3 regions of the Roseburia hominis A2-183 genome follow, and region 2 is predicted to be linked to each of the others. Evidence: predicted binding sites of a transcription regulator. Region 2 holds the regulator's gene; each other region holds the start of a gene.

Region 1 (9,823 bases), 320 kb from region 2:
CAGGATCTCCTGAATGTTGCTGATCTTCTTATCTGTGATTAAGATATACGGATCATCCAGAACCGCTTCCATTTTATCCATATCGGTGCACATATATGCGGATACATATCCACGGTCAAACTGCATACCTTCTACCAGATCAAGCTCTGTCTGCATGGTCTTGGACTCCTCGATGGTGATAACGCCATCGTTAGATACCTTCTCCATCGCATCTGCTACCATGTTGCCGACTTCCTCGTCACCTGCAGAGATAGCTGCAACTTTTGCGATCTGATCTTTTCCTTTTACTTTGGAAGACATTGCAAGGATGGACTCCACTGCCTTGTCTGTTGCCTTCTTCATACCGCGGCGAAGCACGATCGGGTTGGCGCCTGCCTCCAGATTCTTCATACCTTCCTGGATCATTGCCTGTGCAAGTACGGTTGCGGTTGTGGTACCGTCACCGGCAACATCGTTGGTCTTGGTTGCAACTTCCTTGACGAGCTGTGCTCCCATGTTCTCGAATGCATCCTCAAGCTCGATCTCCTTTGCGATCGTCACACCATCGTTGGTGATAAGTGGTGCTCCGTAGGACTTGTCGAGTACGACGTTTCTTCCTTTCGGTCCGAGTGTTACTCTGACGGTATTTGCCAGCTTATCTACGCCGGCTCCTAATGCTGTTCTTGCCTCTGTTCCGTATTTGATTTCCTTTGCCATGACTGATCTACCTCTCTATCTCTTATTCTGATTCAAATTACAGGGATGCTTCCCAGCTGCTTATTCTACGACAGCCAGAATATCGCTCTGTCTTACAATGATGTATTCCTCTCCATCCAGCTTTACTTCTGTTCCTGCATATTTGGAATAGATGACCTTCTGTCCGGTCTTTACCTGCATGGTAACTTCCTTGCCGTCTACCATTCCGCCAGGACCTACGGCGATTACCTCTGCCTCCTGCGGCTTCTCCTGTGCGCTGCTGGTAAGAATAATACCAGACTTTGTGGTCTCCTCTGCCTCACACTGTTTTAATACAACTCTGTCACTCAATGGTACTAATTTCATTTTGTAGACCTCCTGTTTTATGATCTGAAATAATATCTTTCGTTTTGTTATTAGCACTCATTTCGTTTGAGTGCTAACCGATAGTGTTATAATAGTTTTTTAGCATGTGATCTGCAACCGGATATATTCCGGTATATTTGCATTTATATTGCTCTTTTCTCGTTTTTTCTTTTGTTTTCTTGTATTTTTATATTTTCATCCATTTTTTGTGATTTTATACTTTTTTTAGAAACTTACCGTCGCTTCTCTCCAACGACCTGTTTCACCGTTTTGCGGACAGTTTTATTTCCCTCCGACCACAGGAGTTTTAAGGCTTTTGCAAAGACCTTCTGGCTCTTCTCCGGCAGGTGGCTTTTCGCCTTCATCAGCTCCTGCACCGCCTTCCATTTGCTGTGGTAAAAATCATCCACCGTCTTAATGTCCGCCGCTTCAAGCATGCCGAATACCGTATCCACAATCTGTTCGCGTTCCTCCCCGTTCAGCTGGTAAATCCATGCCTTCATCGTCTCATCCAACATCAGGCTCTGGGCCGCCACCTCCCTGACATAGACAAAGGATGTGCCGAGCACCTCCCACGACATGGCATCGTGCTGCTGGATTCCACTGTTGGAACTGCGCACCACCTCATACGCCTCCTGGTGCTCCAAGAGCATTCCGACAATCGAAGATTCCGGCAGAATCGTGTGGATTTTCGGCAGTACGCGCTGGTATGCCGCGCCCTCTACAATATCCCTGCGGAACCCAGGTCCGTCGTTGCTGTAGACCGCAAGAATCCGGTCCTGCAGCCCGCTGCTGCAGTGGACTGCAGCATAGACAGCAAGATTTCCGCCCTTGGAGTGACCCCCGATGCGCACGGGGCAGCTGCCATCTCCAAGCATCTGTTCCACGTACGCAGCGGCTTTCAGCTGACCGGGCGTCTCCGAGAGGTATCCCATATTAAAATCCTCTCTCCACCCTGTGATCGTATTGTCCGTGCCGCGGAACGACACATAGATACTGCCATCCGGCAGCCCGGCGCACATGACCGCAAACTGTGACTGCTCCTCCTCACTGATGTCATTGACGTAACCCCAGAGCTTCACGTCACGAAAACGCTCTGTTTTCGCCATCTTCTCCAAAACAAACGGCGCCGCCTTTGTCATTGACACCCGCGCAAGGATCTCCTCCCTGCTGTTCTGCTCCCAGAACGCGGCGGATGCCTCCGCAAGCGTGACTGCCTCCGCCTCGCTCTGCCCGGTCACAATCCCGTCAAACGAAGTATATACCAGCTCCGCAAAAAGCAGATTATCCACCTCGTTAAATCCGGACGCGGTGAAAGTCAGATCCCCCCGCCAGTCCAGATAATCCATCATGTTTGCCATCCCGCTCCTCCTTCTCTTCCCGCTGCAATCCCGTTGCTTCCTATCCGATCAGCCCATAGTGCTTCAGTCCGTTTTTAATTCCATGATTCATAATATCGGTCGTCACATACTCCGCGGCAGCCTTCGCCGCAGATGCCCCGTTTCCCATGGCGATGCCATGTCCCACATAGGTGAGCATCTCCAGATCATTCGTGCTGTCGCCGAACGCATACGTATTCTCCCTGGCAACCCCAAGTATGTCACATACCTGCGCTATTCCGGTCGCCTTGGTGTAGCCCTTCGGCACCACTTCAATCAGCTGCGGATTGTGTTCAATCACATCAAAATGCGGCACCAGCTCCGCTTCCACCGCACGCACGCTCGCCCCGTTCATATAAGCGCTCAATTTGTTGATCTCATACTCCGTCTGCCCGCGGATCTCCCGCACATCCTCTCCCAGTTCCCTGCGAAGGTACTGGATAAACGGATCTTCCTTAAAATCTTCCCCGTTTGCGTAGATATAATGCGGTCCCTCCAGCACCGCTTCCATGTGGTATGCCTCAATGACACGTAGAAGTTCCTCCGCTTCTTCAGGCGTAAGCAGCCTCTCGCACACCTTCTTTCCTTCATATTCAATATGTGTGCCGCACGCCGCCACAATCCCGTCAAACCCTATTCCAAGGATCTTCTCACTGCGGATGTTCGACCGGCTTCTGCCGCTGCACAAAAACGCGTAATTCCCGTCAGCCCTAAGTTCGCGTATCGCTTCCGTTGTACTTTCCGGCACCTGCATGTGCTCATTCCACAAGGTTCCGTCTATATCAAAAAACACTGCTTTTTTCATCTTTTCTCTCCAATTCCCATTCTCTTGCGTAAAAGTCAGTTCTGCTATATGCAAAACATTCTCTTCCCCGCCGCATGGTGCACATCCTATCCTATAAAGGAAAAAAAACAACCGCGCGGGCTGAACTCATTATATCAGCCCGCGCGGTGTCTGGCAACTTGCGGTTTCTATTTCAAATATCCTGTTACTCTCTGTGCATGGAGATGGTGTTCATCTCGTAATGCTCAATGTTCTCATGAATTCCACGGTCATCTGCCTGGGAAATCAGAGTGTCACGGTTCTTCTTGGAAGAGATCTGGTCGTTGAACGCACTCGGTCCGCCGACACAGCCGCCCTCGCATGCCATACCCTCGATGAAATCCTCCGGCAGTCTGGCTGCTTTCAGAAGAAGCAGTGCTTTCTTACACTCGGCAGCTCCGTTTGCAACGCATACCTTTGCATCGATCTCATCCTCAGACTCTTTCAGACTCTGAAGAACAGCTGCGGTTACACCGCCGGAATTTGCAAAACGCTTACCGAAGGTGGATGCGATCTGATCATCGTTTGCAGCCGGCTGCAGTACGACGCTCTTCGCTTTCATGATCGCACGGATCTCACTGTAGGTCAGTACATAGTCTGCATTGCCCGGAATCTGCTGATCCACAACCTCAGACTTCTTTGCGATACACGGTCCGATAAATACCGTGATGGCTTCCGGATCTCTTGCCTTGATAAGGCGGGAAACCGCACACATCGGAGATACCGTCGTCGATACACAGTCTGCCAGATCCGGATAGTGCAGGCGTACCATATTTACGAATGCCGGACAGCAGGAGGTAACTTTCTTCTCGCCCGCCTTGTAAGCTTCCGCCCACTCCTCGGACTCGTAAGCTGCCGTCATATCACCGCCGAGACCTACGTCGAAGAAATCGGTAAATCCGAGTTCTTTCATCGCATTCTTCCAGCTTGCCATCGTGATGTCATCCCCGAACTGTCCCTCGGTCGCCGGTGCAGCCATCGCATAGACATGCTTACCCTCGCGCAGTGCGTTGATTACATCTACAATAAAGCTCTTGGAGCCGATCGCTCCGAACGGACAGCTGTGGATACATTTACCGCAGCGGATACATTTCTTCTTATCGATGACGGAGATACCGTGCTCATCGTATGTAATCGCGTTGACCGGACAGCTGAACTTACACGGTCTCTTCAGATGTGCGATTGCATTGTACGGACAGGCCTGCGCACATCTTCCACATTCTTTACATTTTGTAGGATCGATGTGGGAGCGGGTTCTTCCCGGCTCAATCGCACCGAATTTGCAGGCATTGATACAAGCCTTTCCAAGACAGTTCTGGCAGTTCTCCGTTACAATATAACTGGAAATCGGACAGTCCTCACATGCAGAACTGATGACCTGGATCACATTGCCGTCATCAGTCAGACCTGGCGCTTTGCCCTCCGCCAGACGGACTCTCTGTCTGATAATCTCTCTTTCTTTATAAATACAGCAGCGAAACTGCGGTGTCGGACCTGGGATCAGGCTCATTGCGATATTGTCTCTCTTCTCGTCAAGCTCACCGGCAAATGCCAGCTTTGCCACTTCATAGAGTACGTCGTGTTTGATTTTGATCACGTTTTCATCAGCATACATCGTGTTTTACCTCGCCCTTTTCTATTCGTTAATTTTTTAACCATCTTAGACATTATATATTATCTGTATGGAATTGCAAGAGAAACGCATGTATTTCTTTGCGTACATGATGTATACCGTCAAATTGTAAAAAATCCGACTGCTGTTTTGTGCAATATTTTTCTGGGAAGTCCACTGTACTGTTACTTTGGTACCTGTTCCATCAGGAACGCCCGCATCTGCTCCTCTTCCCAGATCACGGGAACGGGGTAGTTCGGATTGCCCTCTTTGAGCGCGCGCGCCGCAAGTTCCGGCACGTCCTCCTTGCGCAGCATGGCAAGCTGCTCCGGGATGCCCATGCTCCGGTTCATCCGGCGGATTCTCTCAATAAACGCCTCCGCCAGCACGGCGTCCGTCTCCTTGCTGTTTCCATCCTCCGCCCCGGATGCGCACACTTTCCTCTCCATTCCTGCTCCGGACATTCGCACTTCCCTCTCCGGCTCTGCTCCGGACATGCGCACTTCCCTCTCCGGCTTCCCCCAGGCTGCGCGCACTTTCCTCTCCAGCCTGGCCAGCGGCTCATACACGGCACTCCCGTATGCCGCAAGCACCTTCGGCAGCAGAATCGCATTCGCCTCCCCGTGCGGGACATGGTAGAGTCCGCCGATCCCATGTGCAATCGCATGCACGTACCCGACATAGGCATTGGTAAACGCGATCCCCGCCTCGTAGGAACCGGTCAGCATATTCATCCGTGCCGCCTTGTTCGCAGGTTCGCGGTAAGCCGTCAGCAGATTGGCACCAATCAGGCTCACCGCCTTCATGGCATGCGCTTTCATTTTCGGGGAACAGAACCGGTTGCAGTACGCCTCCACCGCGTGCGTCATCGCATCCATCCCACTATAGGCGGTCATATCCGGCGGCAGGGAACAGCTAAGCCCCGGATCGAGAAATGCGTAGCGCGGTATGAGACAGTAATCCATGACGGCATGCTTATAGTGGCATGTCTCGTCCGTGATGACAGCCGCCAGCGTCACCTCCGAACCGGTTCCCGCCGTCGTCGGCACCGCAAGAAGGAGCGGCAGCTTTTTGTGGATCTTAAGCATCCCGCTCATTTTTCCGACCGGGAGATCTCTCTTTACAGCGCGCGCTCCCGCGACCTTGGCGCAGTCTATGACAGAGCCGCCTCCGATGGCAAGGATCGCCTCACAGCCGGATACCAAAAAACATTCCGCTGCCGCCTCCACCTCCGCCACGGTCGGATCGGGCGATACACCTGTGTATAACACCGTCCGGATGCCGGCATCCTCACACTGCGCCAGAAGCGGCGCGACCGTCCCGCGCCGGATCGTTCCCGGCGTGGTAATGACCTGCACCCCTTTTATCCCGTGTGTCTTCAATAATTCCGGTATCCTGGTGATACACCCGTCCCCCTGCACCAGCGTCTGTCTTCCCGCAGGAAACAGGGAAAGCATCCCCGCGCAGAGCGCCTGATAGACGCGGTATATGGCATGTTTTCCATTCATCTTATTCCTCCTGCCCTTATGCTTCCCCATCTTTCTGCAGGGCATACTTTTTCACATAATGATAATGCTGGATCGCCACATTGACCGGAGAGAGCGTTGCCGACGCGCCCGTCGCGCGCACATGCAGACAGCAGACCGCCGCCTTTGCCACAAGCGCCTTTAACGCCTCCACATCATCCGCCGTTCCCGCGGATACCACAACGCCGACACGCGGCACAAGCACCGCGCCGTATTTTCTTAAGAGTCCAAGCATATCTCTGCGCACATGAAGACAGCACGGAATCTTCCTGCCGATCATCTGCGCCATATCATCCACCTGCGCCGGGATTCCCCGTCCGCTCGCCGCGCAGAGAAGGACTGCCGGCGTATCGCAGATTCCCACATAATGAAAATGCTTCTGTAAGACGTGAAACAGCTTTTCCTGGCGCTTCTGGTCTTTTCTCGGCTTCTTTTTCGGCTGTCCCAAAATGCTCCTCTTACAGATCTCCTCTAAGAGCATGGCGCGGGAAAACGCCTCCTCCCTGTCCTTTCCGCAGATCAGCACGCCGTGGTGCACCATAAAGACCACCTTTGCTCCTGACTGCATGGCATCGTAGACCGCCCCTGCAAGCTTCTCCGTACTGGAAAGCCCGTATGCCGCTCTCGCGATCCCGCCGAGCTTCTCTGCCTCTTCCTCCGTCATGGCAAGCTGCTCAAAGCCGCAGAGCCCGATCGCCGTGGCATAGGTCTGATGGGTGTGAATGACATACCCCACCTCCGGGAATATCTGATACGCCGCCAGATGCACACCCTTTTCACTCGAAGGCTTATGCGCGCCGCAGCACACACCGTTTCTTATGTCCATCAGCACCAGATCCCGCGCCGTCATCGTCTCATAATCCAGCCCGCTCGGCGTGATGACAAAATGATTCTCGTCGATACGGCAGCTGATATTGCCCCAGGTTCTCGCCACCAGTCCCGCCTGCTGCAGCTTTTTTCCCTCCGCTGCGACAAGGCGTCTCGCCATCTGTTCTTCCATTCCAGTCTCCTCCGCTTCTGCCGGTGCCCGCTGTCACCCGGCTTTTTCTCTATTCTCTATTATCTTCCATCAGAAGCTGTTTTGCAACCGCATGTGAAACATTATATGTCCGAAGTCCCGTCGCATTTAATGCCTCTTCATTCGCCTCGCAGTACAGCTGATACCAGCCCTGCTTTCTGTAGTCCGCCGCGCCGCTTTTTCCCGCATATTTTTCAATTGCCGGCGCCGCATCCGTCGAGAGCGTGTAAAGATAGCTGTAGTCCACCGTCTCCTCCCCGGACGCTTCCCACGAGGTGTGCGTCAGATTGTAAGCGGCGATAAAATAATCCACATGCGAAAAGGAAAATACGAGATACACCGCTCCCACCAGAACAAATCCATACCGGAACAGCGGAAACTGCGGTTTTACGATCTTTGCGATCACGCCAGCCATCAAAAGTGCAATCACCGCCAGTGCCACCAGCACTGACACACGCAGAAACGTCAGTTGGTACGCCCGGATATAGAGAAGCATCCGGCAGGCGCTCGACGCTGTCATAATAAGCGTGCAGCCTGAAATGGCAAGGAGCAGCGCCTTCAATACTCTGTTCTCCTTAAAATAGCTCTGGATGAAAAGCACCGCCGCCAGATTCAGCACACATACGAACAGAAGCTGAAAAAAACCGCGTCTGGCGTACTCCGCATAAGTAACCCCCGCCGGAAGCTGCATGTTTCCGATAAAAAGATACACGATCTGGATTGCCGAAAACAGAAGATACAGCACGGCAATCGGCGCGGTAAACGCAATCGCTATCAGCGGTTCCGCTGTTTTTCCGGCGGAAGGCTTAATGTCTGCCGCGTGCTTTTGTACATACCGCACACCGCAGTAGGAGGATAAGAATCCAAACACCAGCATGAGCAGAATCCGAAGCAGCTTCACCGGGAACCGGAACACTCCCGCAAACCGTACGAGCAAATCTGCAAATACCATGTCCGCAGACATTAACAGGAGCACCAGAACCATCAGACAGGGCACCGCCGCGCAGATCCCGATGAGAACATACCAGCCCGCATGGCTCTCCCTTGTCTTTTTGCTGCGGTAAAATGCTCCGCCATCCGCAAACGGCTTCCCGATAAAGCAGACCGCCCCGCACACCGCCGCCACAATCTCCGCCAGATATTTTCCGAAATTCCACCCGGTATCCTGCGCGAAGTTGTGCAGAAGAATCCCCACAAGCAGCACGAAAATAATAAGATCATTCATCCAGCCGATCCATTCGTTTCCCGTCAGAACGGTAGAGATTCCAAGCAGTACAATCATCCCCAGCACAATGCCATTGTCCCGTCTCTCCTTTTCCCCGAACATTCGGAACACAAAACGTACATACCACACACTCGACGCCACCCAAAGCACCGACGCCAGTCCCATCACATTTTCAAACAGGCATCCCGTGTATACAAGCGCATAGAGCAGGCTGGCGCCCGCCAGCTTCCCGAAAATCTTTGCCCCTTCCTGATTTTCTTCCTCCGGAATCATTTCCTTCGAATTCATTTCCCTACCGATCATGATCTCTTCCATCGCCGTTCTCCTCCCCTTCTTCCTCTACATACTCCAGAATATCTCCCGGCTGACAGCCCAATGACCGGCAGATCTTATCAAGCGTATCCATCCGGATCGCCTTTGCCTTTCCGTTCTTTAAAATCGAAATATTCGCCATTGTAATGCCGACTTTTTCCGATAACTCAGTCACGCTCATTTTCCGCTTCGCCAGCATGACATCTATATTGATCCTGATTGCCATTCTCTTCCTCATTTCCGGACGATCCGCTGCCGTCCTATATTGTCAACTCCGCATCCTGCTTCATCTCATACGACTTATAGATCAGATGGGACAGCGCCGCCGCAAGCACCGCGATCACCACATTGATAAAAATGAGCAGAATCATAAAAATCAGAAATGCCGGTCCAAGCGCCCGCTTTGCCGCGAGGAACAGAATTCCTGCAAACCAGACCACCGCCAGCACAAACGCCAGCCTGCTGATTACCACAAACGACCTTGCATTCTCACCAGAAAAAGAATTGTCGCGTCCGATCTGCACGCAGACCTTCCAGAACTGATAGAGAATGGCATAGCAGAACACCGCAATGCCCCACCCGTAGAGAATCCCCGGAATGCGGAGCGCCGCGTAGTCCGGATATGTCACCGCCATGTCCCATGCCAGATACGGCACCACCAGCCCGAAGAACAACAGTCCCATCCCTGCAATCGAAAGTGTGATCCCCTTTAACCAACCTGCCACCTGTTTCTGACTCATAATTACCTCTTTTCCGCAATCTTACTGCTGTATTTTTCTCACAGCTTTATTATATCCATGTTTTTCCATTTTGCAATATATTTTTATCGTTTTTCGATAAATTCATATCGTTTTAAAGGAATCTTAAGAAAAAATACCAGGAACGGT
Region 2 (9,823 bases):
TAAGACATCCCCGCTTCCCGCCGTTGCAAGCCCGGCATTGCCGGATACATTCAGCCATGTCTGGCTGTACGGAATCGCGGTAGCCGTGTGTTCGTCCTTCAAGACGCAGATCACATTATACTGTCTTGCGAATTCATCCGCCGCCTCAATCAGATGATTCTGCAGATACGCCACCGAATCCCCCGTCAGCCGGCTCATCTCTCCAAGGTGCGGCGTCACCACGAGTTCCGTGTGCGGCAGAAGCAGCAGGTTTGTATCTTTTGCAATCACATTCAGCGCGTCCGCATCCAAAAGCACCGGAACCGCCGCATTCTTGATCACTGTGCGAACCATCCCCGCAGCCGTATCCGGCGTGCCGATCCCCGGTCCGCACACGATCGTGTCCGCCCAGCTCATTGCCTCCAAAAGCTGCGGCGCCTCCGCCTTTTTGGAGGAATATGCCGTGATTACCGCCTCCGGAAGCTGCGTCTGTAAAATGGCGCGGTTTTCCTCCGGTGTAAAAATGCGCACCAGCCCGCAGCCGCTTGCATATGCGGCTTTCGCGCAAAGATATGCCGCTCCGGACATTCCCTGGCTTCCGGCAATCACGAGAAGTCTGCCGAACGTTCCCTTGTTGGAGTGGCTCTCCCTTGCGGCAAGAAGGGACAGATCCGCGTCTTCTAACGCTGCCACCGCCGGTTTGCGCTCCCCGAATGCATCCGGCGTAATCCCGATATCCGCCACAACGACTTTCCCGGCGTACTGATTGCCCGGCCACAGCAGGCATCCCACCTTTTCAAACGCGAATGTGACCGTCAGATCTGCCCGGAAAGCGGTTCCCAGCACATTTCCATTGTCCGCCGAAATGCCGGAAGCAATGTCAACCGCCGCCTTCGCCCCTTCCATGGCATTCATCCGGTCGATTAACGATGCGTATTCTCCCTCCACACTGCGCGATAATCCCACGCCGAATACCGCGTCGATCACGAGCGTGTAGGACTTCCCCTCCGGAAATTCCGTGAGGATCTTACCGCCGTACGCAAGAAAGATCTTCTTCTGGAGCTGATTGCCGACGGACGCTTTTCCTGTGTGCGGCGCTTCCAATACATCGACGGTGTTTCCCGCCTGCATGAGTATTCTGGCGATCGCATAGCCGTCTCCGCCGTTGTTGCCGCTGCCGCAGACGACGAGTGTTCTTGACGTATTCCGTTTTTCCCGGCGCAGTGTCTCCACAAAGGAAAACGCCGCCCGCTCCATCAACACTGCCTGCGGCATATGAAATTCCTCGATTGTCCGGCTGTCATAAAGATTCATCTCCCGGCTGTTTACGATATATCGCATCTTTTCCCTCCCGCCTGCCGGCATCACACCCGGCATTTTATTTCAGTAAAACACTGGAACAAAGTTCCCTATAGAGTAAAAAAGAGATCCTGCTATGCAGGACCTCTTTTAATCTGTCTGACGGCTGTTCTCTTTGGCGCGCTGATTCTTCACAATATTGTAGGATAACTGCATCAGGCTGTCCGAGAGATGGACATTTTCCACAACAACGTCCTTATTGATCAATTCCAGATCCACATGTGCAAAATTCCAGATCGCATGAATGCCAAGACCGACCAGACGGTTGGCAATGGCGTCCGCTTTTTCCTTCGGCATGGTAAGCGCTGCAATGTCTACTTTGTTCTCTCTACAGAAATCTTCCAGCTCATCCAGCATACGGATCTTGATCCCGCGCACAGTCACACCGTCCAACGCCGGATTGACATCGAACAGTCCGATGATCATAAATCCAAGCTTTTCAAACTTCACGTAATTGGCGAGTGCCTGCCCGAGATTTCCGGCACCGATCACGATAATATTGTGCTGCTGGTTCAGTCCTAGAATCTTGCCGATTTCCTCATATAGGTATTTTACGTTATATCCATATCCCTGCTGGCCAAATCCCCCAAAATTATTGAGATCCTGACGAATCTGGGATGCGGTGACATTCATCCTGAGGCTCAGATCATTTGAAGAAATACGTTCTACCCCGGCGTCCAGCAATTCTCCCAGATATCTGTAATACCGCGGCATTCGACGAATGACAGCCTGTGATATTTCTTTTTCCTGCATGGTGATGCCCACCTTTCTATCAAAACATCTCTTTTATTATAGTGATAAACCAGATATCTGTCAATGTGTCAAAAATTTAACAACCAGACGGCATCCCTCACGACTCAAGCTCCATCGATACCTGCTCCCATTCCTCGTAGCATTTTTCCAGCTCGCTCCGGTATTCATTCTGTCTGCCGGTCAGCTCGCCGAGCTTCGCGGAATTGGTTGCATTGGCAGGATCTGCGCACTCCTCATCAATGCCGGCGATCAGATCCTCCAGCTCGGCAATGCGCTCTTCCGCCTTCTTTAGCGTATTCTCAAGCTTGCGGATGCGCGCCTGCTCGGCTTTCTGCGTCTGCCAGTCCGCTTTCTTGTCTGTTCCACTTCCGTCCTGCGCCACGGTCTGTTCCGTCATCTGCGCCGCCTGCGCCTTCGGCTCCGCCTCCACATAGATCCGGGTCAGCTCGTCATGTTTTTCCAGATAGTAATCGTAATTCCCGATATAGTTGACAATCGTCCCTCCCGTCAAATCCAGAATCCGGGTTGCGGTCTGATTGATAAAATAACGGTCGTGCGACACGAAAAAGACGGTTCCGGTGTACTGGTTTAACGCCGACTCCAAAATCTCTTTGGATGTGATGTCCAGATGGTTGGTCGGCTCATCCAGAATCAGAAAATTCGCATCGGAAAGCATCAGTTTGGCAAGGGAGACGCGCCCGCGCTCCCCACCGCTTAAGTCTGCAATCCGCTTGAATACATCATCGTTCGTAAATAAAAACGCCGCCAGGACATTGCGGATCTTCGTGTGGTTTAACTGCGGATAGTCATCCGCAATCTCCTCAAAGATCGTTTTCTCCATATGGAGCAGCTGATGTTCCTGATCGTAGTACCCGATGTGCACATTCGACCCGAGCACGATGGTTCCGCCGTCCGCCAGAAGCAGTTCGTTGATGATCTTAAGAATCGTCGTCTTGCCGGTTCCGTTATTGCCGATCAGCGCCACGCGCTCCCCACGCTTAATCTCAAAAGAGAGATCGTCAAACAGCGTATGTGTTCCGAACGCTTTCCTTAAATGCTCCACCGTAAGAACATCATTACCGCTTGTCACATCCGGCTCGAGCACAATATGGATGTCCGTGTTCTCATCCGTCGGCTTTTCGAGACGCTCGATCTTATCCAGCATCTTTTCACGGCTCTCCGCCCGCTTAATCGATTTCTCGCGGTTAAAAGACTTGAGCTTTGTGATGACCTCTTCCTGGTGCTTAATCTCCCGCTGCTGGTTGTAATACTGCTTTAACAGATCTTCCCGGATCTTCGCCTTTTTCTTCGCAAATTCCGTGTAATTTCCCTGGTAGACATACCCCTGATGCTGGAAAATCTCCACCACTTTGGTGACGACGCGGTCCAGAAAATAGCGGTCATGCGACACGATCACGACCGCTCCCTTATAGTTCATCAAAAATCCCTCCAGCCACTGGATCGATTCCATATCCAGATGGTTGGTCGGCTCGTCTAAAAGCAGGACATCCGGCTTTGTCACAAGGAGCTTGCCCAGTGACACGCGCGTCTTCTGTCCGCCGGAAAGTTCGCTCATCTGCCGGTCAAATTCACTCTCCACAAAGCCAAGTCCCTTTAAGATTCCCGTCACTTCACTGCGGTAGGTATAGCCGCCCAGCAGTTCAAACTCGTGGCTCAACCGGTGATACCCGTCCAGAAGCGCTTCAAGCTCCTGCCCTGTGAGCGCATTCATCTGCGCCTCCATCCCGCGGAGACGCTCCTCCATCTCGATGATGTTCTTCTTTGCGTCAAGGACTTCCTCGTAGATGGTCCGGTGCCCGGACACATCCTGATACTGCGCCAGATAGCCGATGGTGGCGTCTTTTGCAAGGATCACCTCACCGGTATCCGGCGTCTCTTTCTGCATAATAATTTTAAGTAGCGTAGACTTGCCGGCACCATTGATGCCGACAATCGCTGCTTTTTCATTTGCTTCGATATGAAAACTTACATTTTTGAGAATTTCGTCTGTCCCGAATGACTTGGAAATATTCTGACAGGATAAAATCATAACAATAACATTCCTTCTAACGTGCTGCGAATTGCCTTGATAAAATCTTCACTGTTTAATACAACCGGATTAGAAATGGTTGTGATCAGCGCAAGGTCTTTTGTCATTTTACCATCCTCGATGGTCTTAACACAAGCTTTTTCCAGCTTGTCGGCAAACTCTTCCAGCTCGTGACTGCCGTCCAGTTCTCCGCGCTTTCTGAGTGCGCCCGTCCATGCAAAAATGGTTGCGACGGAGTTCGTGGAGGTCTCCTCCCCCTTCAGATGCTTATAGTAATGGCGCTGTACGGTTCCGTGCGCCGCCTCGTACTCGTACTTTCCGTCCGGTGTGACAAGCACGGAGGTCATCATTGCCAGCGAACCGAACGCGCTGGATACCATATCGCTCATCACATCGCCGTCATAGTTCTTGCACGCCCAGATATAGCCGCCCTCCGACTTCATCACACGCGCCACCGCGTCATCAATCAGTGTGTAGAAATATGTGATTCCGGCATCTTTGAACTTCTGCGCATACTCGCTGTCATAAATCTCCTGGAAAATATCCTTGAAGGTGTGGTCGTATTTTTTGGAGATGGTATCCTTGGTTGCAAACCACAGATCCTGCTTTGTGTCAAGCGCATAGTTAAAGCAGCTTCTCGCAAAGCTCTCGATGGAATTGCAGAGGTTGTGCTGTCCCTGCACCACGCCCGCACCGGTAAAATTGTGGATCAGCTCTCTTGTCTCGGTTCCGTCCTCCGCCGTGTAGACCAGTTCGCATTTGCCCGGTCCCGGAATCTTCATCTCGCTCGCCTTATAGACGTCGCCGTATGCATGTCTCGCGATCGTGATCGGCTTTTTCCAGTTCTTCACGCACGGCTCGATCCCCTTGACAATAATCGGTGCACGGAACACCGTTCCGTCCAGCATGGCGCGGATTGTTCCGTTCGGGCTCTTCCACATCTCCTTGAGATGATACTCCGTCATACGGGCGGCATTCGGCGTGATCGTCGCACATTTTACAGCAACCCCGTACTTTTTCGTTGCATTTGCAGAATCTACGGTAACCTGATCGTCCGTCTCATTGCGGTGTTCCAGTCCGAGATCATAATACTCCGTCTTAAGATCGATAAACGGATACAACAGTTCGTCTTTGATCATTTTCCAGAGAATCCGTGTCATCTCATCTCCGTCCATCTCTACAAGTGGCGTTGTCATTTTGATTTTTTCCATGGCTGCTTCCTTTCTGTGCTGTGATTCTGTTCTATCTGACATGGCATCTTCCGCTCTTACTGCTTGAGCAGATTGTCCCAGCCGTAATGATCCATATTGTTAATGGTGTTGCGCATATGTGCGTCCGCCAGTTCTTCCGCCCTGGCCCCGTCATGCTGCTTTAGCGCCTCCACAATCTTGCGGTGCTCCTCATTTGAATTGACCGCTCTCTCCTGCACGGCGAGCGTCACCTTGCGCACGCGCTGCACATAGTGGTGAAAATCCCTCAGGATGTGGCGCAGCTCCTTGCTGCCTGACGCATCGTATAAAATTTCATGGAACTTGTTGTCAAGCTCCACCACCTGCTCGGAATTTCCCTTGGACGAGTGGAAATCGGACAGATAAATGTTCTCCTCCAGCTCATCCAGCTGATCCTTTGTGATGTTATCGCACGCCCACCTCGCGCAGAGTCCCTCCAGCCTGGAGCGGATCTCATAAATATCGCGGATATCCTTCTGGGAGATTCCGACGACATATGCTCCCTTGTTCGGAATGATGGTCACAAGACCCTCCAGTTCCAGCTGGCGCAGTGCCTCCCTGACCGGAGTCCGGCTGACACCCAGTTCCTCTCCGATGGATTTTTCTTTTAATTCCTCGTCCGTCGCATATTTCCCGGACAGTATATTTTCACGTATTGTGTGAAACACGCGCGAACTCAGCGAATAATTATCCTCACTCATCTATTTACCTCATGCTATATCGTGATGTTCAGCTCTTTGCAGCACTTTCCGATCTCTTCCACAAGTTCGGAATCCGTAAGTACCGTCACACGTCCGTCCTCATACTGTGCATCCACCCAGACTTTTATTTTCTTAACCAGATCCGAATTCTTATCGACCCATTTCTCCTTCGGCAGATGATAGTACGAATTGATCCAGTGTGCAATTCCGGCAAGACCCGATGTGTTGGACACCGATACAAGAGGCGGTCTGTTTAAGAATTTCCCCGTATCAAAAATGTTGTAAATCTCCTCGTTCTTGAGCAGTCCATCTGCATGAATTCCCGCTCTCGTCACATTAAAGTTGCTTCCGACAAACGGTGTGCGGCTCGGCTGTACATAGCCGAGTTCTTTTTCAAAGTATTCTGCCAGTTCTGTAATGACCGTTGTATCCATACCGTCAAGTGTTCCCTTTAACTGCGCATACTCAAAGACCATCGCCTCAAGCGGTGTATTTCCGGTGCGCTCTCCGATACCGAACAGGGAGCAGTTAACGCCGCTTGCGCCGTAAAGCCATGCGGTTGTGGAGTTATTGACCGCCTTGTAAAAATCATTGTGGCCATGCCACTCAATCAACTCCGACGGAACGCCGGCATGGGTGGTCAGTCCGTAAATAATACCTGGCACGCTCCGTGGGATCACGGCACCCGGGAAATTCACGCCGTATCCCATGGTATCGCACGCGCGGATCTTGATCGGGATCTTGTACTCATCCATCAGCTTCATCAGTTCCACACAGAACGGAATGACAAACCCGTAAATATCCGACCTCGTAATGTCCTCCAGATGGCAGCGCGGACTGATTCCCGTCTCCAGGCACTCGCGGATCACGCTCAGGTACAGATTCATGACCTCACGTCTGGTCATCTTCATCTTATAAAAAATATGATAATCCGAGCAGCTTACCAGAATACCGGTCTCTCTGAGTCCGATGTCCTTCACCAGCTGGAAATCCTGCTTGCTTGCACGGATCCAGCTCGTAACCTCCGGGAACTTGTATCCTCTTTCCAGGCACTTGTAGACCGCATCCCTGTCCTTCTTGCTATATAGGAAAAATTCACTCTGACGGACCAGTCCTTTCGGACCGCCCAGCTTATGCAGATAGTCATAGATCGTTACAATCTGCTCCGTTGTATAAGGAGCTCTCGACTGCTGACCGTCCCGAAACGTCGTGTCGGTAATCCAGATATTCTCCGGCATGTTGTGCGGGACAATACGATCATTGAATGCGATCTTCGGTATCTCACTGTACGGGAACAGATTGTGGAATACGTTCGGCTCTTCCACATCCACGAGCTGATAAAAATGCTCTTCCAACTGTAGCAGGTTCGTTTTCTTATTCATTACGACTTCTCTCATAGCTGCACTCCTTTTGCCATCATCCAATGCGGCGGTTCCTTCACGGCTTCTCTCCGTCGTATAATCTTTCTTGATCATTGCATAAATAACCGCTTGCATAATTGTATACAATTATACCGTCTTCTTATACTATACATTTCTTGTTCTATTTGTCAATGAATAAAAAGTTATAGCAGATATAATGCTTTGTTATAGTAATGGCAGACATTATGACATTCAGCGCCGTAATGCCAGATTAAAAATCGTCTCCTGCTCCTTGTTCATGACGACAGATTTGTATCCGAGCGCGTCGATCGCAAGTTCCGTTGCGCGTGACAATCCCTCCCGCATTGTTGTATTTTTAATTCTGAATGAATCTTTATACATCTGTATGCGCACACGAAGCACATAGACCTTTTCCATCGGCTCCAGGATTGCCATGATCCGATAGCCGTTTAAGATATCCTTACACAGTCCGGTAATAATCCGCAGAATATAAGTGACCTCGTTCATCCGTTCCGGGTCGACCACCTCATCGGCAGTGCACCTCAATTCAAAATATTCCTGCTGTTCCGGTTTATTGCCGAATGCCGCAAGCCCCTCGGCTGCGGTCTTAAACTCGCCAGTCCCGCACGAAACACAGTTGATGTATTCGGATACAATCCAGACATACCAGCGTCCGAGGCGTTCCTTTCGTTCTGCTTCCATATCTGAAAAAGAAAGGTTCACCTTCATCAGTTCCGCCAGCACGTCCTGCGCTCTCTTATTGTTGCTTGCCCGCATCAGCCACATCCTGCGGTGCTCCAGATACGCCTGCTCCGTCATGCTGTACGCAGTCTCCTGTTCCTGCTCCTGTCCGGCAGCCCGCTCCAGCTGTTCCTTATACCGAAAGGCTGCACGGATCGGAGCCATGAGGTCATCTGCCACACGGCACGGCTTGATGATAATCTTAAAGGTACGGCATTCATTCATAAATGCCACAGTATCTGCAATCCGTGCGCCGTCAGTCATCACGATCCGTATTGTCTCCGGAGACATCATCTCAATCATTGAAAACAGTTCTGTTCCCTTAATCACCGGCATCTGCATATCCGCGATAAACACATCGGTGGTATTCTGCTCCACAAGCTGTATCGCTGCTTCCGCTGAACCGACAAGTGCATAGGAAAAATCCTTGTCCAGACTGTCTAATATCGTCTTAATGCGCGCCGCATTTACTTCATCCGGTTCCGCAATTACAACAAATCCCATGTTCATCCCTCCCGCCATCTGGCTCTGTTTTGCTACGTTCATCATAGCAAATTAGAGAACGCATAACAATTGTTTTAGAAAAATTTGTAACAAATCTTTCCGGATGCCATAAGATACAGTGTAAGAAAAATTTGGAGGATTTAATATGAGTGATTTAGCTGCGACAAACTGTGGTGGTGGATGTTCCTGTAACGAGGGCGGATGCGGTTCCATTCTCTGGATCATCTTATTGCTGTGCTGCTGCGGTGGCAACGGCTGCGGTCTTAATTCCGGCAATGGCTGTGGAAATGACAGCTGCCTTTGGATTATCCTGCTTCTCTTCTGCTGCGGCGGATGCGGAAACGGCAACGGCAACGGATTCGGCTGCTGCTAATAAAAACGCACACGGATTCTAAAAGGGAGCGGCATTTGCCGCTCCTCATTTTTATTATTCTAGCGTTCGCTCTTTTTCTCAAGACCGCTCTCCGCATCCCGTTTTCTCTGCATCTGCAATTTCTGTGCCGTCTGGCATTTTTCAGGGACTTTTCTTTTTCGCACACATTCCTCATCAATCTCGTATACACTGTTACCTTCTATTATAAGCATACCAATCTCCATTCCACAGACGCGTATATGATTGCGCTCCGGCAAAAGTCCTGCCTCTTTTATTCCATGCTTCCTTTTGCCTTTGCCCACATTATATGATATGCGTTACCGGTCATAAAGTCTCTTCTCTGCTCATAAACTAAAAGAAAAAGGGTTCTTATGGATCATAACGAAACATCCACTTTTACACCGTTTGATTATATGACACAGACACGGGAACTGCAGATGTTAAAAACCATGCTCCCCTACATGAAAGATACACAAAAAAAGCAATTTGCCATATTGATAAAATATATGGAGCTGCAAAACACCGTCCAGGTGTTCTCGCAGGATGACAAGGTGATGTCCATGTGCTCCGTCGATGAGGGCAGCAATAATATGGTTGCCATGTTAAACGATCTGCGCGCTTTCTGCACCAGCAAAGAGCAGGAAACCATCGACATGCTTGCGAATATGTTCTCCATGCTTGAGACCTACGAAACCATCTTCAGTTAAACAGAAAGGAATTCCTATGCCCTACGATTTTTTGAACAACAATCC
Region 3 (9,823 bases), 340 kb from region 2:
TGGAACGTGTGCCGGACAGGCAGTCTTACACGGAGCTGTACCGGTCTCATAGCAGTTGATCTGGTTCTTGTCACGGTAATCTGTGCTCCACTTCTCCGGTCCCCACTTTGTCGCATCCGGAAGCTCCTGCTTCGGATAAGTGATCTCACCGTTCTTTGTGCACAGCTTCTGTCCGAGCTTTGCAGCACCGGTCGGACAATACTCCACGCAGCGGCCGCATGCCACACAGTTTTCCTTGGTCACATGTGCGCGGTATGCAGAGCGGGACATGTTCGGTGTATTGAACAGCTGGGAGGTGCGCAGCGCGTTGCAGACGCCGACTGCACAGTTGCAGATTGCAAAAATCTTATCCTCGCCGTCGATATTGGTAATCTGATGTACATAACCCATCTTCTCGGCGCGCTCTAAAAGCTCTAACACTTCGTCAAGCTCCACATAGTGTCCTCTTCCGGTCTGTACCAGGAAGTCTGCCATATCGCCGACACCGATGCACCACTCGCCCTCGATATCGCCGGTTCCCTCTCCGCGGACTCTCTGCTGCAGACGGCAGGAACACTGCCCGATCGCATACTTGTCCTTGTATTTTTTCAGCCAGTGGGAAATGTGTTCCACATCTGCAGATTCCTGCGCTGCCGGAATTGCCTTCTCTACCGGGATAACATGCATACCGATACCGGCTCCGCCGAGCGGCACCATCGGTGTCACCTTCTCTAACGGAAGTCTTGACATATTCTCAAAGAAATCAGCGACCTCTGTGTGCTTTTCCACCTGCTCTTTGTTCATTACCATGAACTCGGCGCTTCCCGGTACATACATCGGCAGAATGTACTGCTTCTCATGCTGCGGATTCTCCCAGTTGTACTCGATGATTCCGACAACCGCCATCTCCTGCAGCAGCTTCTCAAGCTCTGCCTCCGGCTTCTTGGTCTTCTTTGCCAGCTTCGGAAGGGTAATCGGCTTGCGCACGTCCATGCACAGTGCCACTTCCGCCATCTCATCGGTAACCACACCTGCAAGACCCCAGTATTCCGGATCGTTTACCGTGAGCTTCTCCATACCAAGCTTGTACGGAATACGGTCGGTAATCTTTTTCCCGAGCTTTAAAATCAGTTCTCTTTCTTCTGCCATAACAGTCTCCTTTTTCCTTCGTTTTTCGTTGTTTTTCCTGTTTTTTTATTCTGTCTCGTCTGTTTTCGTCTTATATTTGCATAAATAGTGCGCACTCTAAGAGTGCGCATACTCATAGCCTGTGTATACCCATAAAATATGTATGCCGCTTCCGGCAGTTTTTAATTATTCCACTGTTTTACTTCCGTGCGAAGCCAGTCGTACCACGCATCCATCCCCTCGCCGGTGCGGGAAGAGATCGGAATGATCTGAATGTTCGGGTTCAGCTTCTTCACGCGCTCTTTGCATGCCTCGATGTCAAAATCAAAGTATGGAAGTACATCGATCTTGTTGATCAAAAGCACGTCGCAGATGGAAAACATTAACGGATATTTTAACGGCTTGTCATCCCCTTCCGGAACGCTTAAGATCATGGCGTTCTTTACGGCTCCCGTATCGAACTCTGCAGGGCAGACCAGATTGCCGACGTTCTCGAGAATGGCGAGATCCACGTCCTTTGTCTCGAGGCTCTCAATGCCCTGTCTCGTCATGTCCGCATCCAGATGGCACATGCCACCCGTATGGATCTGGATTGCCTTCGCGCCAGTCTGTGCGATCGTGTCGGCATCCACATCCGAATCGATATCCGCCTCCATGACTCCAATGCGCATCTCGTCTTTTAACGCGCCTATCGTCCGCACCAGCGTGGTCGTCTTTCCAGACCCCGGTGAAGACATCAGATTCAGAAGAAATGTTCTGTCTGCCTTTAACTCAGAACGAAGCACATCTGCTTCTCTGTCATTGTCTTCCAGAATGTTCTTCTTGATTTCAATCACCTTAAACTCACTCATTCGTATGCCCCTTTCCCTGTGCCGAGGTATTCCTTTGTTCGGTTGCGTTCTGGTCATACCTCATGTTTGTCTAAATTTTAACACACTTTTTCTGTGAAATCAACGCTATTTTGCACTATATTTACGGTTCTGTTTTTGTGCAATCTGCCATCTGGAATCTGGTATGACCAGTTTTCTTGCCAGAAGACAGACTTTTTTATGTAATAGGAAACTTCGTTCCTATTACACAAAAAGGAGAGCAGCGCAACAAGTGCTCTGCCCTCCTTCTTTTTAAACCTGTATGCGGTCTGCGATTTCTTTTCCAAGCGCCACCCGCTCATTCTGCACCCCTATGATCAGACTGTCCCGCAGCTTACGGATGACCTGTATGGTCTCTCCCTCCTCCACGTGATGCTGGCGCAGAAAATCGACTGCCTCCGGCAGCCCGAACATCCACTTGATCGTACATATATCTCCTGCCTGTGCTTTTGACAATGCATACATAAAAACCCCCTCCTTTTGTTCCCATTGTAAGTACCTCAATATCTGTTAGTCAATGAAAACATTTTTTATTATTATTCGCATTTTTTATCATTTAAGCATGAATTTTCTGGCATTTTCATTTTTTCGTGATATGTACGACTAATCGTTTTTTCTCATTTTCGCTCAATCGCGTGCGAGGGACAGTTCTCACAGCAGTTCCCGCAACGGAAGCAATGATTCCGATGAATCCGGTACGGCGCGCCCTCCTCAATGCACCGCTGCGGACATACTGCCGCGCAGGCGTCGCATCCCATGCAGGCTTCCGTGATGTATATCCCTTCTCCTTTACACCGACATCCCCAAGCGTGTAAGTCTCCCGGAAAATCGGATTTAACTTTATATCCATATCTTCTATAATCGGAATATATTATCTCCTTCCAAACTAAAACCCCAAGCTATCTGCATTAAGCAGAAAATATTTCATGCCCATGATTACAAATCCTTCCTCATTTCTCCAAGGCTTTTTTGTTCCATTTACTATAATAATCTTCTTAAATGAATCCGGAATATTACGGAGTGAATTAAGTTCCTGTGTCTGCTTCTCCTCAGAAGTCATATCATAAGCTACCTGAATATAATATCTCTGACTCCCCTGGTTCACTACAAAATCAACCTCTAACTGCTTATGAACCCTCTTTCCCTCACTATTCTTTGCAAATACATCCACAATACCGACATCCACATTGTAACCACGCACAAGCAGCTCATTATAAACAATGTTCTCCATAATATGAGTCGGCTCCTGCTGTCTGAAGTTCAGTCTGGCAATCATCAATGATAAGAACATTTGCACGATCCTCAGAATTCAAAGGAAGAATGGCATCCTTGATGATTCGGGTTGAAAGTATTGTTGTGAAACGGATCCAGTTAATCTGAATCATTTTCATAAAACGATATACAGTATCCTTCGCAAAATCAGGAGTGTTCCGTCGTGTGATCAGGTTCATGTACATGCTTCTGTTAGAAAAAATCAGCAGAAACAGATACTGGAAAATTTCCATTACTGGAACGCCTTTCTTTTTGTAGGCATTGGACGCTTTCAAAGCTGAAGAAACATGAAATCTCGTAAAAATCTTTTGATAGATTTTGAAATCTGCTTATCATTTTGAGTTGCTTAGCGGAATGTTTTGCACAATGAAACTTGGAATATTTTTTGTGCAATCTGCCAGTATAAACTTAAATGCAAATCTTTTGACACCCGAATCCTTTCATAAAAAAAGAGCCTTCCATATCCTATGAGATTAAATCTCAAAATTCAGATATCCGGCTCTTTTTCGTTTTCTTCAAAATTTTTAATTTTTACTTTTCTCTGTCAAATGCCGCGTAAGCGCTTCTTCTTTCAGCAACATTTCCATGATCTGTTCATATTCAAAGATGCACTGTAGTTCTTCCTCATTGAACCTGTTCAGGGCGATCTCATCCATCTGCCTGTGCATACTTTCGTCGTATCGCTGGTGCTCTGTGTAAAACTGCTCTCCCTTTTCAGTCAGAAACGCAATGATCTGCCGTTTGTTTTCTTCATTCTTCCTGCGACAGACGTATCCTTTCTTCTCCAGACGTGATGCGATCTGCGAAACTGCCCCCTGTGTAACATTCATCTCTCTGGCAATCTCAGACATAGTACGTCCTTCACCGGGACCGATCGCGATCACAAAGTGTGCCTCTCTCATGTAGAGTTTATCACCTGCCGTATACTCACGGTCTGAATCCATATACTGTACAAAAGCTCTTGCTGTATTTCCCTGCTGATGTAATAACTTTCCGATTAATTTGATACGCTGTTCCTTCATCTCTATCCCCTCCGCATATAGAATTATTGCAGACAATTCCAAAAATTGCAAGGAAACATTTTACGGCAGTAAGTTAATGTTCATTCAGCAGTAAAGCACTTGCTATTTTGCTGCGTATGATTTTTTATTTTTGCAGCATTGCAACAAACTTCAGTGTAGAGATCACACCGGTAGATAATACTCCTTCATCCACATCAAAGAAACCATTATGATGTGCTGCACCCGAACCGTAGGACGGATTATTAATTCCAAGGTGTGCCAGTACACTCGGACAAATTCTTCGATAGCAGGAGAATGACTCCGATGCATACCATGGCTCACAAGAGGAAACCGTTACGTTCTCCGGAAGTACCTCCGGCAATGCAGTGGAAATAAGATTTGAATAATACTCATCGTTGATCACTGGCGCACATAAAACACAGAAACGATCATCAAATTGTACCTGACAATTATTCATTGCGGCCGTATGCTCTGCTACATTCTTAAAGATTCGGACAGCTTTTTCTCCTTCTTCATCATTGAAGAAACGCAGGGAACCAAGTATATCCGCTGTGTCCGGGATGACATTTGGTGCTTCACCACCCTGGATACTGGTCACACCTAACGTAACCGTTCTTCCGGCAGTAATCTGATTGACCCAGGCCGTCGCTGTATTGGTCAGAATAGAGGCTGCACAAAATACAGGATTTACCGACATATCCGGTCTGGAGCCATGTCCCCCTCTGCCGATAACCTTAATGCCGACTCCCGCAGCACCAGCCATTCGTGGACCGGCACTAACACAAATCTTTCCGGATTCAAGTCCTGCATAAACATGGATTCCCCAGCAAACGTCCACACCATGGGCGCTGAGTTGATTTAACATAGCCAATATTCCTCTGCCATCCTCTTCTCCTTCTTCAAAGCAGAAATAGATCACGCCTGTCAGATTATCACGTTGCTCTGCAAGAACACGCATAGCTCCTAATAACATTGCTGTATGGGCATCATGACCACATGCATGACTCGTATGTGGGTCATCGGACACTACAACACGAGGACCTGCAAGGTTATTTGGCTCCTCCGGTACCAGAAGCGCATCAATATCTGCCCGGAGCGCAATACGTGATCCTGGCTTCCCTGTGTCAAGAATTGCGATCCAACCGGTATCACCGGCTTTTTCATAAGGCAGACCGGCTTTTTTTAATCTCTTCTTCAATAAAAGCACTTGTCTTGAATTCCTTACCGCTTACTTCAGCAAAACGATGAATGGTACGTCGGCTTTCAATCACATAATCCTGCTGTGCTTCTGCCTGCAGGCGGATTATTTCATTCGTCAGCATAAAAACCCTCCTCCTTTTGTTCTACAAAGCTGCATTTATGTGCTTTTCTGAAATTAGTTATTTAATACAGAAGCGATCCGATCCAGAGCCTCTACCAGCGTTTTTCTTGTACAGCCAATATTCAGCCTTAAATGACCTTCGCCGCCTTTGCCAAACCATGGTCCCGGTACACAGATCACTTCTTTTCCCATAATAATCTTCTTAATAATCTCTTCGTCTGTCAGTCCGGCACTGCCAAGATCCAGCCAGCATAAAAATGTACCCTGCGGTGCTGTAAATCCTACATTATGCTTTTGACACCACTCTGAAACAACCTCCACATTTCCCTGAAGGTAAACTAATAATTCTTCCAGCCATGCCTCTCCTTCCGGTGAATATGCCGCCTGTACCATCTCCAAACCAAACGTATTGGATGCGCTGTATGAATAAGCATCAATCTCCTGATCATACTGTTTTTTCAGTTCTGCTGAAGAGCTGAAAATATTCGCAAGGCGAAGTCCTGCTACATTAAAGGTTTTTCCAAGAGATGTGCACAACAGATGCGGTGCATCACTTGCCAGCGCAAACGGTGTGTGAACATATCCTGCATATACAAGATCACTGTGGATTTCATCCGCGATCACAAGGACATTGTTCTTTTTACAGATCTCACCGACACGGGCAAGTTCCTCTTTTGTCCAGACTCTTCCCACCGGATTATGTGGGCTACATAAAATCATAATCTTCGCATCCGGATCTGCTGCCTGTTCTTCAAGCAGTGGGAAATCCATCTCATATAGTCCATCATTACAGATCAGGCCATTGTTCACCATTACTCTTCCTGTTTTCTTGATCAGTTCTGCAAATGGATCGTATACAGGTTGCTGAATAATAACTTTATCTCCCGGATTACTGAATGCACGGATTGCAACATTGATCGCACTGACAACGGTCGGCATCATGGAAACAAGGTCCGTATGGATCTTCATTCCAAATCGCTTATCAAACCACCAGGTTAATGCATCATAATACTCTTGCTTATAAGAGCAATAACCAAAAATCTCTTTATCGGCTCTTTCTTTGATGGCTCTTACGATGCACTCCGGGCATGCAAAATCCATGTCTGCGATCCACATCGGGATCTCATTTTCCGAAACTTCTATCGGAAGATACCCCTTTAATCCTTCCGGGCGCCATTTCACATCACTTGTACTTCTACGATCGACCTCACGGTTAAAATCTACGCTCATCTTCATTTTCCTCTTATCTTTTTACTGCAATTGCCTCAATCTCAACTTTCGCATTTTTTGGTAAAGCTGCTACTTCAAATGCTGCACGTGCTGGAAATGGTTCTGCAAAAAATTCTGCATAAACCTGATTCATTTCCGCAAATTCTGCGATATCAGCAAGAAGTACTGTTGTCTTTGTCACATCTGCCATCGTCATACCATTCTCTGCTAAAATTGCCTGCACATTTTTCAGGGACTGACGTGTCTGGCTTGCAATGTCGTTACCTGCAAACTCTCCTGTTGCAGGATCGATTGGGAGCTGTCCTGATACAAATGCGATGTTTTCAGCTGAAATCCCCTGTGAATATGGACCAATTGCTGCCGGTGCCTGCTCTGTTTTGATTTCTTTGTTTGCCATACTTTTTTCTCCTTAAATGAAATATTTTTTATCTTAATAAAAGCATACTCGTTTTAGAAACTAAAGTCAATATATTTTAGAGTCTAAAGTGTAGAAAAAAAACACTACTTTTTGTGCAATGTGTTTACATATATGAAATTATTTTTTAACTATTCGGATACTTATTGATCATACGCTCGATCAGCTCAACCGATTCCTTGATTCCGTAACTTGCACTGTCAATACACAGATCATAGTTGACCGCATCACCCCATTTTTTACCGGTGTATGCATGATAATAACGTTCATGGCGTTTATCTAACTTCTTTAACAGGTGTTCCGCTTGCTTGTAGTTTAAGCTGTTTATTTCCATCATACGGCGTACACTCTGATCAAACGATGCTGTGATGAAAATACTGATATGTGGGATATGATGATTCGTGAGTACAACGTCCGCACATCTTCCCATAACAATAAAGTCCTCGTGCTTTGCCATATCACAGATCAGATCACTCTGGTTAAAGAAAATGGCATCCTGAACCGGAAGCCCATGATATTTCTTAAAATCTTTGAAAAATCTGCCTGTTCCGGTATCTTTTTCAAATTTCCCCATCATCTCTTCCACATAGTTAATTTGATATTAACAACCTGATGAAAAGAGAATTTTTATGAATCACAATATACAGACATTCAAAACAAGCCAACATCCGGTCTATACTTTCAGCCGGAAAGTTTTCACCGAAGGAATGCGGGACGGATTTCCGATCGCACTCGGTTATTTTGCGGTATCCTTTTCTCTTGGAATCGCCACAAGGAATGCCGGTCTGAATCCTTTACAGGGATTTCTTGCCAGCCTCCTCAATAACGCCTCAGCAGGTGAATATGCTGCTTTTACACTGATCGCAGCAAATGCCACTTATCTTGAAGTTGCGATCATCACGCTAATCTCCAATGCCCGTTATCTTTTGATGAGCTGTGCACTTGCACAACGCTTCTCGGAAGACACCCCTTTTATCCATCGGCTTTTTATCGCCTATGATGTGACCGACAAGCTGTTTGGGATCACAATTGCACGCCCCGGCTATCTGAACCCGTTCTCTTTCAAGTGGAACAAGGACCATTCTTTTGACGGTGATCCTGTCTTCTGCTGCTGCGATCCTATTCCCGGTCACCCCGGAAAAAGATAAAAATGCAACTACCTAAATTGAAACATTACATATATTTCACTCTGTCTTCACTATCGAAAGGAGTTTTTTTATGACACACAACCCTTATTTTTATATTGCTGTCATGGCACTTGTATCTTACACGACCCGTGTGCTTCCTCTGACTCTTATCCGAAAACCGATCAAAAATCAATTTATCCAGTCTTTCTTATATTATGTTCCATATATTACGTTATCCGTCATGACTTTTCCTGCGATCATCGAAGCAACACAAAGTCCTGTTGCAGGTGCTATCGCACTCGTTTTTGGGATGATCGGTGCATGGTTTGGCGCAAGTCTGTTTCAAGTATCTGTCGGCTGCTGTACGGTTGTATTGATCCTGGAATTAATTCTTGTATAGAAATGTTTTTCTGTCCTTTTCCCTGTTTTTCCCCGTTTTTCCTTGTCATTCCTATTTTCTCATGATATATTACATATATATATCATTATTATTCTGATATGCAATCATTCAAGGAGGTACCGCATACATGGTACAATATTACAATACAGGGGATAAGGATAGTACGAATCTCATCGCCTATGCCAGTGATCTTTCCATGTTCGCTATGCTGTTCACAGATATGCAAAATGGAACTCGTGACTACGGTAATGATCGTCCGATCAAATCTGTCGAAGTCGCTATCTTATCTACGATTGAACAAAATCCAGGGATTACCGTAAGTGATTTATCCCAAAAACAACATCGGACAAAAGGAACTATTTCATCCATTGTTTCCAACCTAGAAAAAGGTGGCTACATTTACCGCGAAAAGCGTCCCGGTAATGCAAAAGTAGTGCATCTATACACTACTCCGGACGGTGAACGTCTGAATACCCTTTATATCGCTTTTGTCACAAAAAAAACAACAGAGATACAGTCAGAACTATTAAAGGTCTGCTCTATCAGTGAAATGAATTCTTTTTGTAAAGTCTTACATGAATATGTTAAATTATTGTCAAAAGCTTTTGATGAAGAATCCTAGCAGAGAGATATTTAAAAACACAAGGTTTTTATATCTCTCTTTTTTCTCCCCAAAAACAGGAAGTTTTTTCTGACATTTATTTACCGAATCAGAGTAGGGTGTCAAAACGTTTGCATTTAAGTTTATAAAACAAACGTTTTGACCCTCCATATCCGAATCATGAAAAAAGACAGAGTATCCAATTTTAGGACACTCTGTCTTTTTTTATTCAACGTATCAACGCTTGAATTATTCTTTCAACACACTAATCTTTTTCTTATTAATTAAGCTTCTTTGTTGTTTGCTGCGCGGAATTTTACGATTCTTCTATCGGAAATAAATGCACAAACAAGACCAATTACCATAGCCAAAATACAGCTTAAGAAGATCTTTTTGTATCCACCTACAGGATCAGCTTCCAGCCATTTACCACATAATGATGTGTAGAATGTATCCGGA

What was found. The regulator Rex, encoded in region 2, represses fermentation and respiration genes when NADH is low (regulators of the CRP and FNR family bind a similar motif). The targets are predictions, from matches to a motif close to ATTGTTAANTANTTAACAAT.
Region 1: the regulator Rex is predicted to act here: its motif matches at 4,883-4,902, upstream of RHOM_RS09140 (4Fe-4S dicluster domain-containing protein).
Region 3: the regulator Rex is predicted to act here: its motif matches at 2,024-2,043, upstream of hypB (hydrogenase nickel incorporation protein HypB).

The regions. Positions count from the first base shown of each region.
Region 1 covers NC_015977.1:2,031,843-2,041,665, forward strand. The annotation lists gene groL (chaperonin GroEL) at 1-696, opposite strand, end outside; gene groES (co-chaperone GroES) at 757-1,041, opposite strand; gene RHOM_RS09130 (DUF2974 domain-containing protein) at 1,275-2,402, opposite strand; gene RHOM_RS09135 (Cof-type HAD-IIB family hydrolase) at 2,443-3,225, opposite strand; gene RHOM_RS09140 (4Fe-4S dicluster domain-containing protein) at 3,410-4,858, opposite strand; gene RHOM_RS09145 (iron-containing alcohol dehydrogenase) at 5,041-6,363, opposite strand; gene RHOM_RS16530 (class II aldolase/adducin family protein) at 6,380-7,381, opposite strand; gene RHOM_RS09155 (DUF4153 domain-containing protein) at 7,431-8,939, opposite strand; gene RHOM_RS09160 (helix-turn-helix domain-containing protein) at 8,917-9,162, opposite strand; gene RHOM_RS09165 (DUF2975 domain-containing protein) at 9,197-9,676, opposite strand.
Region 2 covers NC_015977.1:1,710,111-1,719,933, forward strand. The annotation lists gene RHOM_RS07665 (bifunctional ADP-dependent NAD(P)H-hydrate dehydratase/NAD(P)H-hydrate epimerase) at 1-1,320, opposite strand, end outside; gene RHOM_RS07670 (redox-sensing transcriptional repressor Rex) at 1,429-2,091, opposite strand; gene abc-f (ribosomal protection-like ABC-F family protein) at 2,189-4,141, opposite strand; gene RHOM_RS07680 (NADP-dependent isocitrate dehydrogenase) at 4,138-5,352, opposite strand; gene RHOM_RS07685 (GntR family transcriptional regulator) at 5,409-6,071, opposite strand; gene RHOM_RS07690 (2-isopropylmalate synthase) at 6,086-7,468, opposite strand; gene RHOM_RS07695 (response regulator) at 7,685-8,698, opposite strand; gene RHOM_RS07700 (hypothetical protein) at 8,844-9,071, shown strand; gene RHOM_RS17685 (hypothetical protein) at 9,131-9,283, opposite strand; gene RHOM_RS07710 (hypothetical protein) at 9,443-9,778, shown strand; gene RHOM_RS07715 (hypothetical protein) at 9,795-9,823, shown strand, end outside.
Region 3 covers NC_015977.1:2,047,686-2,057,508, forward strand. The annotation lists gene RHOM_RS09195 (FAD-dependent oxidoreductase) at 1-1,128, opposite strand, end outside; gene hypB (hydrogenase nickel incorporation protein HypB) at 1,290-1,958, opposite strand; gene RHOM_RS09205 (FeoA family protein) at 2,229-2,441, opposite strand; gene RHOM_RS18370 (hypothetical protein) at 2,594-2,734, opposite strand; partial or broken gene RHOM_RS09215 (ATP-binding protein) at 2,863-3,261, opposite strand; partial or broken gene RHOM_RS18415 (IS4 family transposase) at 3,236-3,573, opposite strand; gene RHOM_RS16535 (MarR family winged helix-turn-helix transcriptional regulator) at 3,773-4,270, opposite strand; gene RHOM_RS09230 (amidohydrolase) at 4,395-5,477, opposite strand; gene RHOM_RS17580 (hypothetical protein) at 5,431-5,592, opposite strand; gene RHOM_RS09235 (MalY/PatB family protein) at 5,646-6,821, opposite strand; gene RHOM_RS09240 (RidA family protein) at 6,835-7,218, opposite strand; gene RHOM_RS09245 (cytidylate kinase-like family protein) at 7,364-7,813, opposite strand; partial or broken gene RHOM_RS09250 (AzlC family ABC transporter permease) at 7,944-8,294, shown strand; gene RHOM_RS09255 (AzlD domain-containing protein) at 8,455-8,763, shown strand; gene RHOM_RS09260 (MarR family winged helix-turn-helix transcriptional regulator) at 8,891-9,385, shown strand; gene RHOM_RS09265 (MFS transporter) at 9,649-9,823, opposite strand, start outside.